3 regions of the Aeromicrobium marinum DSM 15272 genome follow, and region 2 is predicted to be linked to each of the others. Evidence: predicted binding sites of a transcription regulator. Region 2 holds the regulator's gene; each other region holds the start of a gene.
The links. The regulator LexA, encoded in region 2, represses DNA repair genes until DNA is damaged. The targets are predictions, from matches to a motif close to TCGAACANNTGTTCGA.
Positions count from the first base shown of each region.

Region 1: HMPREF0063_RS05330 (HNH endonuclease signature motif containing protein) is a predicted target of LexA. The motif match lies at 1,048-1,063, and genes of this name have one in related genera.
Region 3: HMPREF0063_RS12285 (HNH endonuclease signature motif containing protein) is a predicted target of LexA. The motif match lies at 871-886, and genes of this name have one in related genera.

Region 1 covers NZ_CM001024.1:1,018,761-1,021,022, reverse strand. The annotation lists gene HMPREF0063_RS05340 (aspartate carbamoyltransferase catalytic subunit) at 1-212, opposite strand, end outside; gene pyrR (bifunctional pyr operon transcriptional regulator/uracil phosphoribosyltransferase PyrR) at 209-793, opposite strand; gene HMPREF0063_RS05330 (HNH endonuclease signature motif containing protein) at 1,077-2,262, shown strand, end outside.
Region 2 covers NZ_CM001024.1:1,433,778-1,436,039, forward strand. The annotation lists gene HMPREF0063_RS16210 (SDR family NAD(P)-dependent oxidoreductase) at 1-504, opposite strand, end outside; gene lexA (transcriptional repressor LexA) at 588-1,325, shown strand; gene galE (UDP-glucose 4-epimerase GalE) at 1,494-2,262, opposite strand, start outside.
Region 3 covers NZ_CM001024.1:2,415,943-2,418,204, reverse strand. The annotation lists gene HMPREF0063_RS12285 (HNH endonuclease signature motif containing protein) at 1-857, opposite strand, end outside; gene HMPREF0063_RS12280 (MFS transporter) at 1,090-2,262, opposite strand, start outside.

The DNA.
Region 1 (2,262 bases), 420 kb from region 2:
ACATCGGCGCTGAGCCGCTTCGCCGCGGCCTCGAACGAGATCCGGGTGCGGGTCGAGTCCTCGAAGAACAGGTTGACGACGGTGCGTCCGCGCAGGGTCGGCAGCTTCTTGATCGGCCGCTCAGCGATGCCGAGCATCTCCTCCGCGGTGTCGAGCACCCGGGACGCCTCGTCGCGGGCCAGGTCGGCCGCGCTCAGCAGGTGTCGCTTCATGAGGCGCCTCCGGCGATCGCCACGGAGTCCTCGACCTCGTCGGTCTCCCGCAGACGGACCCGCACCTTCTCGGTGAGAGCGGTCGGCAGGTTCTTGCCGACGAAGTCGGCGCGGATCGGCAGCTCGCGGTGGCCCCGGTCGATCAGGACCGCCAGCTGCACCGCCCGGGGTCGGCCGAGGTCGCCCAGAGCGTCGAGGGCGGCCCGGATCGTGCGGCCCGAGAACAGCACGTCGTCGACGAGCACGACGACCTTGCCGTCGACGTCGTCAGGGATGTCGGTGTGTTCGAGCGCGCGGGCCGGCTTGAGCCGCAGGTCGTCGCGGTACATCGTGATGTCGAGGGCGCCGGCGTGGACGGGACGCGACTCGACCTGGCTCATCCGGTCGGCGATGCGGCGGGCCAGGTGCACACCCCGGGTCGGGATGCCGACCAGGACCACCTCGCCGGCACCGTGGTTGCGCTCGAGGATCTCGTGGGTGATGCGCGTCAACGCCCGACCGATCTCGGCGGAGTCGAGGACCTGTCGCAGCGGCGCAGCATCGGGTTCGTCGGCACTGGACCCGTGCGATGACGTGACCATGGCTGACCTCCTTCTCCGCCTCACGGGACGGCCGTTAAAGGATGTCGGTTCGGCGATCACCCTAGCAGCGCCGCGACCCCGACGGGACGGGTGTTCGGTGGCGTCACGACCGGGGTCGATCGAGGGCCGAAGGGCCTGGGGCAGGGAGCACCCTTCACACCGGTAGCCCTTCGCTGGTTGAGGTGCGACGAGCTCTGCGAGGAGCCTCGAAACCTCGGTCATTCCAGCGAGAAACCTGCCGTAGACTCTTGTCATCGAACGTCTGTTCGAGTAGGGTGGAAGCATGGATTCGGGGACCGTCGCCGCCACGCTGCGTGGGGCTGCTGATGCGCTGACGCGTGGCGATGACCGGGAGGTCCTGGTCGCGATCCAGGCTGCGCAGGACGCGTTGGATGCGGCGAAGGTCCATCACCTGGCTGCGGTGCAACGGACGGCGGGTTTCGAGCTGGACGGTGCGTCGGCGATGTCGACCTGGGCCAGGACGCATCTGCGGTTGCCGGCACAGACCACCAGGAAGCTGTTGGCCGCCGACTCGACCCTGCGGGATCTGCCCGAGGCGGCCGAGGCCGGTCGGATCCGGGCCGATCACGTCGCGGTGTTCACCTACGGGATCCGCCACATCGGACGGTCCGTGGTCCGTGAGGCACAGAGCTGGCTGCTGGACGTCGCCGTCACCCACGAGCCGGTCGAGTTCCGCCGGGTCATGCAGCAGCTCCGCGAAGCCGTGTTCCCCGAGTCCCTCGACCAGGCCTGGGCCGATGGCATGGAGAAGGAAGATCTCCAGGTGAATCCCGTCCCGATGGGCTGGCACGTGAACGGCTTCCTGTCGACCGTCACCGGAGCGAAGCTCAGGGCGGTGCTCGACTCGATCGCCGCTCCCACCGACGCAGAGGACAGGCGCACCGGCGCCGAGCGACGCGTCGACGCCCTCGACACCCTGGTGTCGAAGGTGCTCGAGTCGGGGCTCCCGTCGGACAAGGGCATCCGCCCGCACCTGTCCGTGATCGCCGACGCCGACACCCTGGCCGCAGCCCGGGCCGGTGCCGGCCCGGCCGGGACTCCAGCCCAGCTGGCCGGATTCGGATCCATCGGACCGCAGCTGCTGTCCTACCTGGGCTGCATCAGCGATCTGACCGCGATCATGACCACCACCGGCGACCTCACCCAGGCCCGGGTCCTCAACGTCGGACGCACCCGCAGGCTCGCCACGCTCCAGCAACGCAGGGCGATCATCGCCCGCCAGGACGGTGTGTGCGCCGCACCCGGCTGCGCCAACACGCACCTGGAGATCCATCACGCGACCTGGTGGGAGAACGGCGGCCGCACCGATCTGGACCAGATGGTCGGCCTGTGCACGCGCTGCCACCACCTCGTCCACCGCAACCTGCTCCGCGTCGCCGCGAACGGCACCGGCCAGTTCGACTTCACCGACCACGACCACCGACCGCTGCATCGCGCCTACCGACAAC
Region 2 (2,262 bases):
CAGCACCGCGGCCTTGGTGGCCGCGTAGGCGCTCAGGCCGGGCACCGGGGCGTGGGCGCTGAGGGAGGCCAGGATGCCGATCTCTCCCCCGGTCACGCCGCTCGCCGCCTGCTGCCGGAACACCTCGGCGGCCGCCCGCACACCCCAGGCCACCCCCAGGACGTTGACGTCGAACTGCAGCCGGATCTGGTCGGACGTGAGATCGACCAGGTCGCCCTCGAACAGCACGCCGGCGTTGCACACCCAGGCGCCCAGAGGCGCGATCGCTGCCGTGCGGGCCGCCGCGGCACGGTTGGCCTGCTCGTCGGTGACGTCGAGGGCGAACCCCTCCACCGCGCCGATCTCGGCCGCCGTCCGTGCGGCGTCGGCAGCGTCGACGTCGGTGACCACCACCTGGTAGCCGCGGGTCACCAGCTCGGCGGCCACGGCCCGGCCGATGCCCCGCGCGGCGCCCGTCACGAGGGCGGACCGGGGCTGGGACGGGGTGACGAGAGGGCGAGGCATGGCCGTCACCCTAGTGGACGAGTCCCCGCGACACGCTCGAACATGTGTTTGATCGAACGCACCTTCGGTACTAGCCTGTGGGCATGAGCGACGAGCAGAACACCCCCGGAACCGACGCCGCGGTCACCGAGCTCCCCGACGGTCCCGCCGACGCCAACGGGCTCACCGCGCGGCAGCGCCGGGTCCTGGAGTTCCTGCGCGACGAGGTCGAGAAGCGGGGCTACCCGCCGAGCATGCGCGAGATCGGGCAGGCGGTGGGGCTGGTCAGCACCTCGTCGGTGTCGCACCAGCTCAAGCAGCTGGAGAAGATGGGGCACATCCGCCGCGATCCGTTCCGCCCTCGCGCCATGGAGATCTTCCTGCCCGACGGCGGCGCGGCACGCCATGCCGTCAGCAGCGCCTCCGCGTCCTCGTACGACGAGACCGGGATCGACGACGCCCACCCCGAGGCGACCTACGTCCCGATCGTGGGACGCATCGCCGCCGGTGGTCCGATCCTCGCCGAGGAGCGCGTCGAGGAGATCTTCCCGCTGCCGAAGTCGCTCGTGGGCGACGGCACGCTGTTCCTGCTCGAGGTGTCCGGCGACTCCATGATCGACGCGGCCATCTGCAGCGGTGACTACGTCGTCATCCGCCAGCAGCCGGTCGCCGAGAACGGCGAGATCGTCGCCGCCATGCTCGACGGTGAGGCCACCGTCAAGACGTTCCAGCGCAAGGACGGTCAGGTGTGGCTGCTGCCGCACAACGACGACTACTCCCCCATCGACGGCACCCACGCCACGATCCTCGGCAAGGTCACCGCGGTCCTGCGCCGCGTGTAGGCCGGTCGGGGGTTTCGAGGCTCGCAGGCTCGCACCTCAACCACCGAGTGGTCGCGTCGGTGGTTTCGAGGCTCGCACGCTCGCACCTCAACCACCGAGTGGTCGGCCTGCTCGGTGGTTGAGGTGGCGCGAGGAACGAGCGCCCTCGAAACCACAAACCTCCAGCGGTCAGCCGGCGTTCCAGGCGCTGGCGAACATCTGGTGCACCGTGTGCCGGTTCTCCCAACCCAGGTCGCGGGCCGCCTGCTCGCCGGTGGCCACGATCCGGGCCGGGTCGCCCGGCCGGGCCGGCCCGATCTCGGGTTCGAAGTCGATGCCCGTCGCGGCGGCCGCGGCGTCCATGATCTCGCGCACCGACACGCCCGACCCGCTGCCCAGGTTGTAGACCGCCTCGAGGGTCTCGCCCTCCACCAGGCGCCGGGCCGCGACCACGTGCGCCTCGGCCAGGTCGGCCACGTGGATGTAGTCGCGCACGCACGTGCCGTCGGGCGTGGGGTAGTCGGTGCCGTTGATGCGAGGGGTGCGGCCCTCCCGCAACGCCTTGATCACCAGCGGGAACAGGTTGTGCGGGCTGGTGTCGTACAGCTCCGGCACGGCCGACCCGACCACGTTGAAGTACCGCAACGAGGTGTGCCGCAGACCCGATGACCGGCCCACGTCGGCGATCAGCCACTCGCCGATCAGCTTGCTCTCCCCGTACGGGGACTCCGGCCGGGTCGGGGTGTCCTCGGTGACCAGCTCCACGTCGGGCGTGCCGAACACCGCTGCGCTGGAGGAGAACACCAACGCGTCGACGCCGTTGGCCTCCATCGCCTCCAGCAGCAGCACCGTGCCCTGCACGTTCTGCTGGTAGGTGTGCAGCGGACGGTCGACCGAGACACCGGCGTACTTGAAGCCGGCCAGGTGGATCACGGCCTCCACGGAGTGGTCGGTCATC
Region 3 (2,262 bases), 980 kb from region 2:
CCGGAAGCGAGGATGCCGGTGACGTCGGAAACGCAGCCCAGGTAGGACAGGAGTTGGGGACCGATGGAGTCGAAGCCAGCCAGTCTCGCGGGACTGCCGGCGCCGGCGAGAGTGTCCGCACCCACGATCACCGACAGGTGGGGTCGGATGCCCTTGTCCGACGGGAGTCCTGCGTCGAGGACCGTGGACAGCAGGGTGTCGAGGGCGTCGACGCGTCGTTCGGGTCCGGTGCGGGTGTCCTCGGCGTCGGTGGGGGCGGCAATGGAGTCGAGGACGGCCTTCAGCTTGGCGCCGGTGACGGTGGAGAGGAATCCGTTGACGTGCCAGCCCATCGGGACCGGGCTGACGGTGAGGTCCTCCTTGTCCATGCCGTCGGCCCATGCCTGGTCGAGCTGGTCGGGGAACACGGCCTCGCGCAGCTGCCGCATGACCCTGCGGAGCTCGACCGGCTCACAGGCGAGGGCGACGTCGAGCAGCCACGGCTCGGCCTCGACGATGATCTGGCGGCCGATGTGGCGGATGCCGTAGGTGAACACCGCGACGTGCTCGACCCGGATCCGTCCCGCCTCGGCGGCAGCAGCGACCGCGGGCAGCTCCCGCAGGGTGGCCTCGGCGGCCAGGAGCTGCCGGGTGGTCAGCGCCGGCAACCGCAGGTGCCGGCGCGTCCAGGTCGTCATGGCCGATGCGCCGTCCAGCTCGTGACCCGCCGAGCGCTGCAGGGCGGCCAGGTGGTGGACCTTGGCTGCGTCCAGCGCGTCCTGCGCGGTCTGGATCGCGACCAGCACCTCGCGGTCGTCGCCTCCGCTCAACGCACCGGCAACGGTGCGAAGCGTGTCGACGATGGTCCCCGAGTCCATGCATCCATTGTACTCGAACACGCGTTCGATGACCAGAGGTCGGGCGGGAATTCTTGCTGGAAGTGTGGTGGTTTCGAGGCTCCTCGCAGAGCTCGTCGCACCTCAACCACCGACCCGCCCCCGAGCCGGCCCCCCGGTGGTTGAGGTGCGAGCCTGGGCGCCCCATCCCTGGCCCGAGCCCTCGGTGGTTGAGGTGCGAGCCTGCGAGCCTCGAAACCACAGGAGCGGCACCTCAGGCGCGACGGGGCCGGCACGCCAGCACCACCGCGGCCCCCACCAGCGACACCGCGGCGGTGACCACGACGGCGACGTTCCAGCCGCTGATCAGGTCGTCGACGGGTGATCCCGGTCCCGGTCGTGCCGCCACGACGGCCACGACCGTGACCCCCACGGCCGATCCCACGTAGCGCGCGGTGTTGTTGGCGCCGCTGCCCATCCCGCCGCGGCCCGGGGGCACGCTCGCCACGGCCTCGCGGCCCAGTGCCGCATTCACGACTCCCGATGCCACTCCGGCCACCAGGAGGCCGGGCAGGAAGTGCAGCCAGGTCGAGTCGGCCCGCACGCCGGTGAGCGTGAGCTGTCCGCAGGCGACGACGAGCAGACCGATGGCGAGCTGGACCCGACCGGGGAACCTCGGGGGGATGCGGCGGGCGAGCAGTGCGGTGACCACGCTGGTGACCGACCACGCGAGCAGGAGGAGTGCCGCCTCGAGCGGGGTGATGCCGAGCGCGGCCTCCAGGAAGCCGAGCAGGTACGACATCAGGGCGATGATGCCGCCACCCGTCACGCCTGCGGCCACCGTCGCCGCGAGAAAGGGGGGATGCGTGAGCAGGGACAGCTCGATCATGGGACTGGTGCTGCGGTGCTCGACCACGGCGAAGCCGGCGAGGAGCGCGGCGCTCGCCAGGGCGAGGCCGACGACCACCGGTCGGTCCCATCCCGACCGTCCTTCGACCAGGGCTGCCAGGAAGCTGCTCACCGCCAGGGCGAGCAGCGCGGCACCTCCCAGGTCGAGCCCGCGGGGTTCGAGCATCCGGGACTCGTCGACGAGTGCCAGGGCGAGGACGCCCACGGCGACCGAGGCCACGGCGAGCACGGCGTAGGCCGCCCGCCAGCTCACCACCTGGTCGAGCGAAGCGGCGAGGACCGGTCCGATCGCGATGCCGGTGCCGACGCTGGCGCCCCACACGCCGCTGGCGCGTGCCCGTGCGGGACCGGCAGGGAACGCGTGCGCGATGATCCCGAGGCTCGAGGCGATGACGGCGGCGGACCCGACACCCTGCACGATCCGTGCCGCGACGAACACCACGACCGACGACGTGACCACGCATGCGAGCGACCCGGCGACGAGCACGGCGAGCCCGACCACGAACGCGCGGCGACGGCCCACGTCGTCGGCGATGGT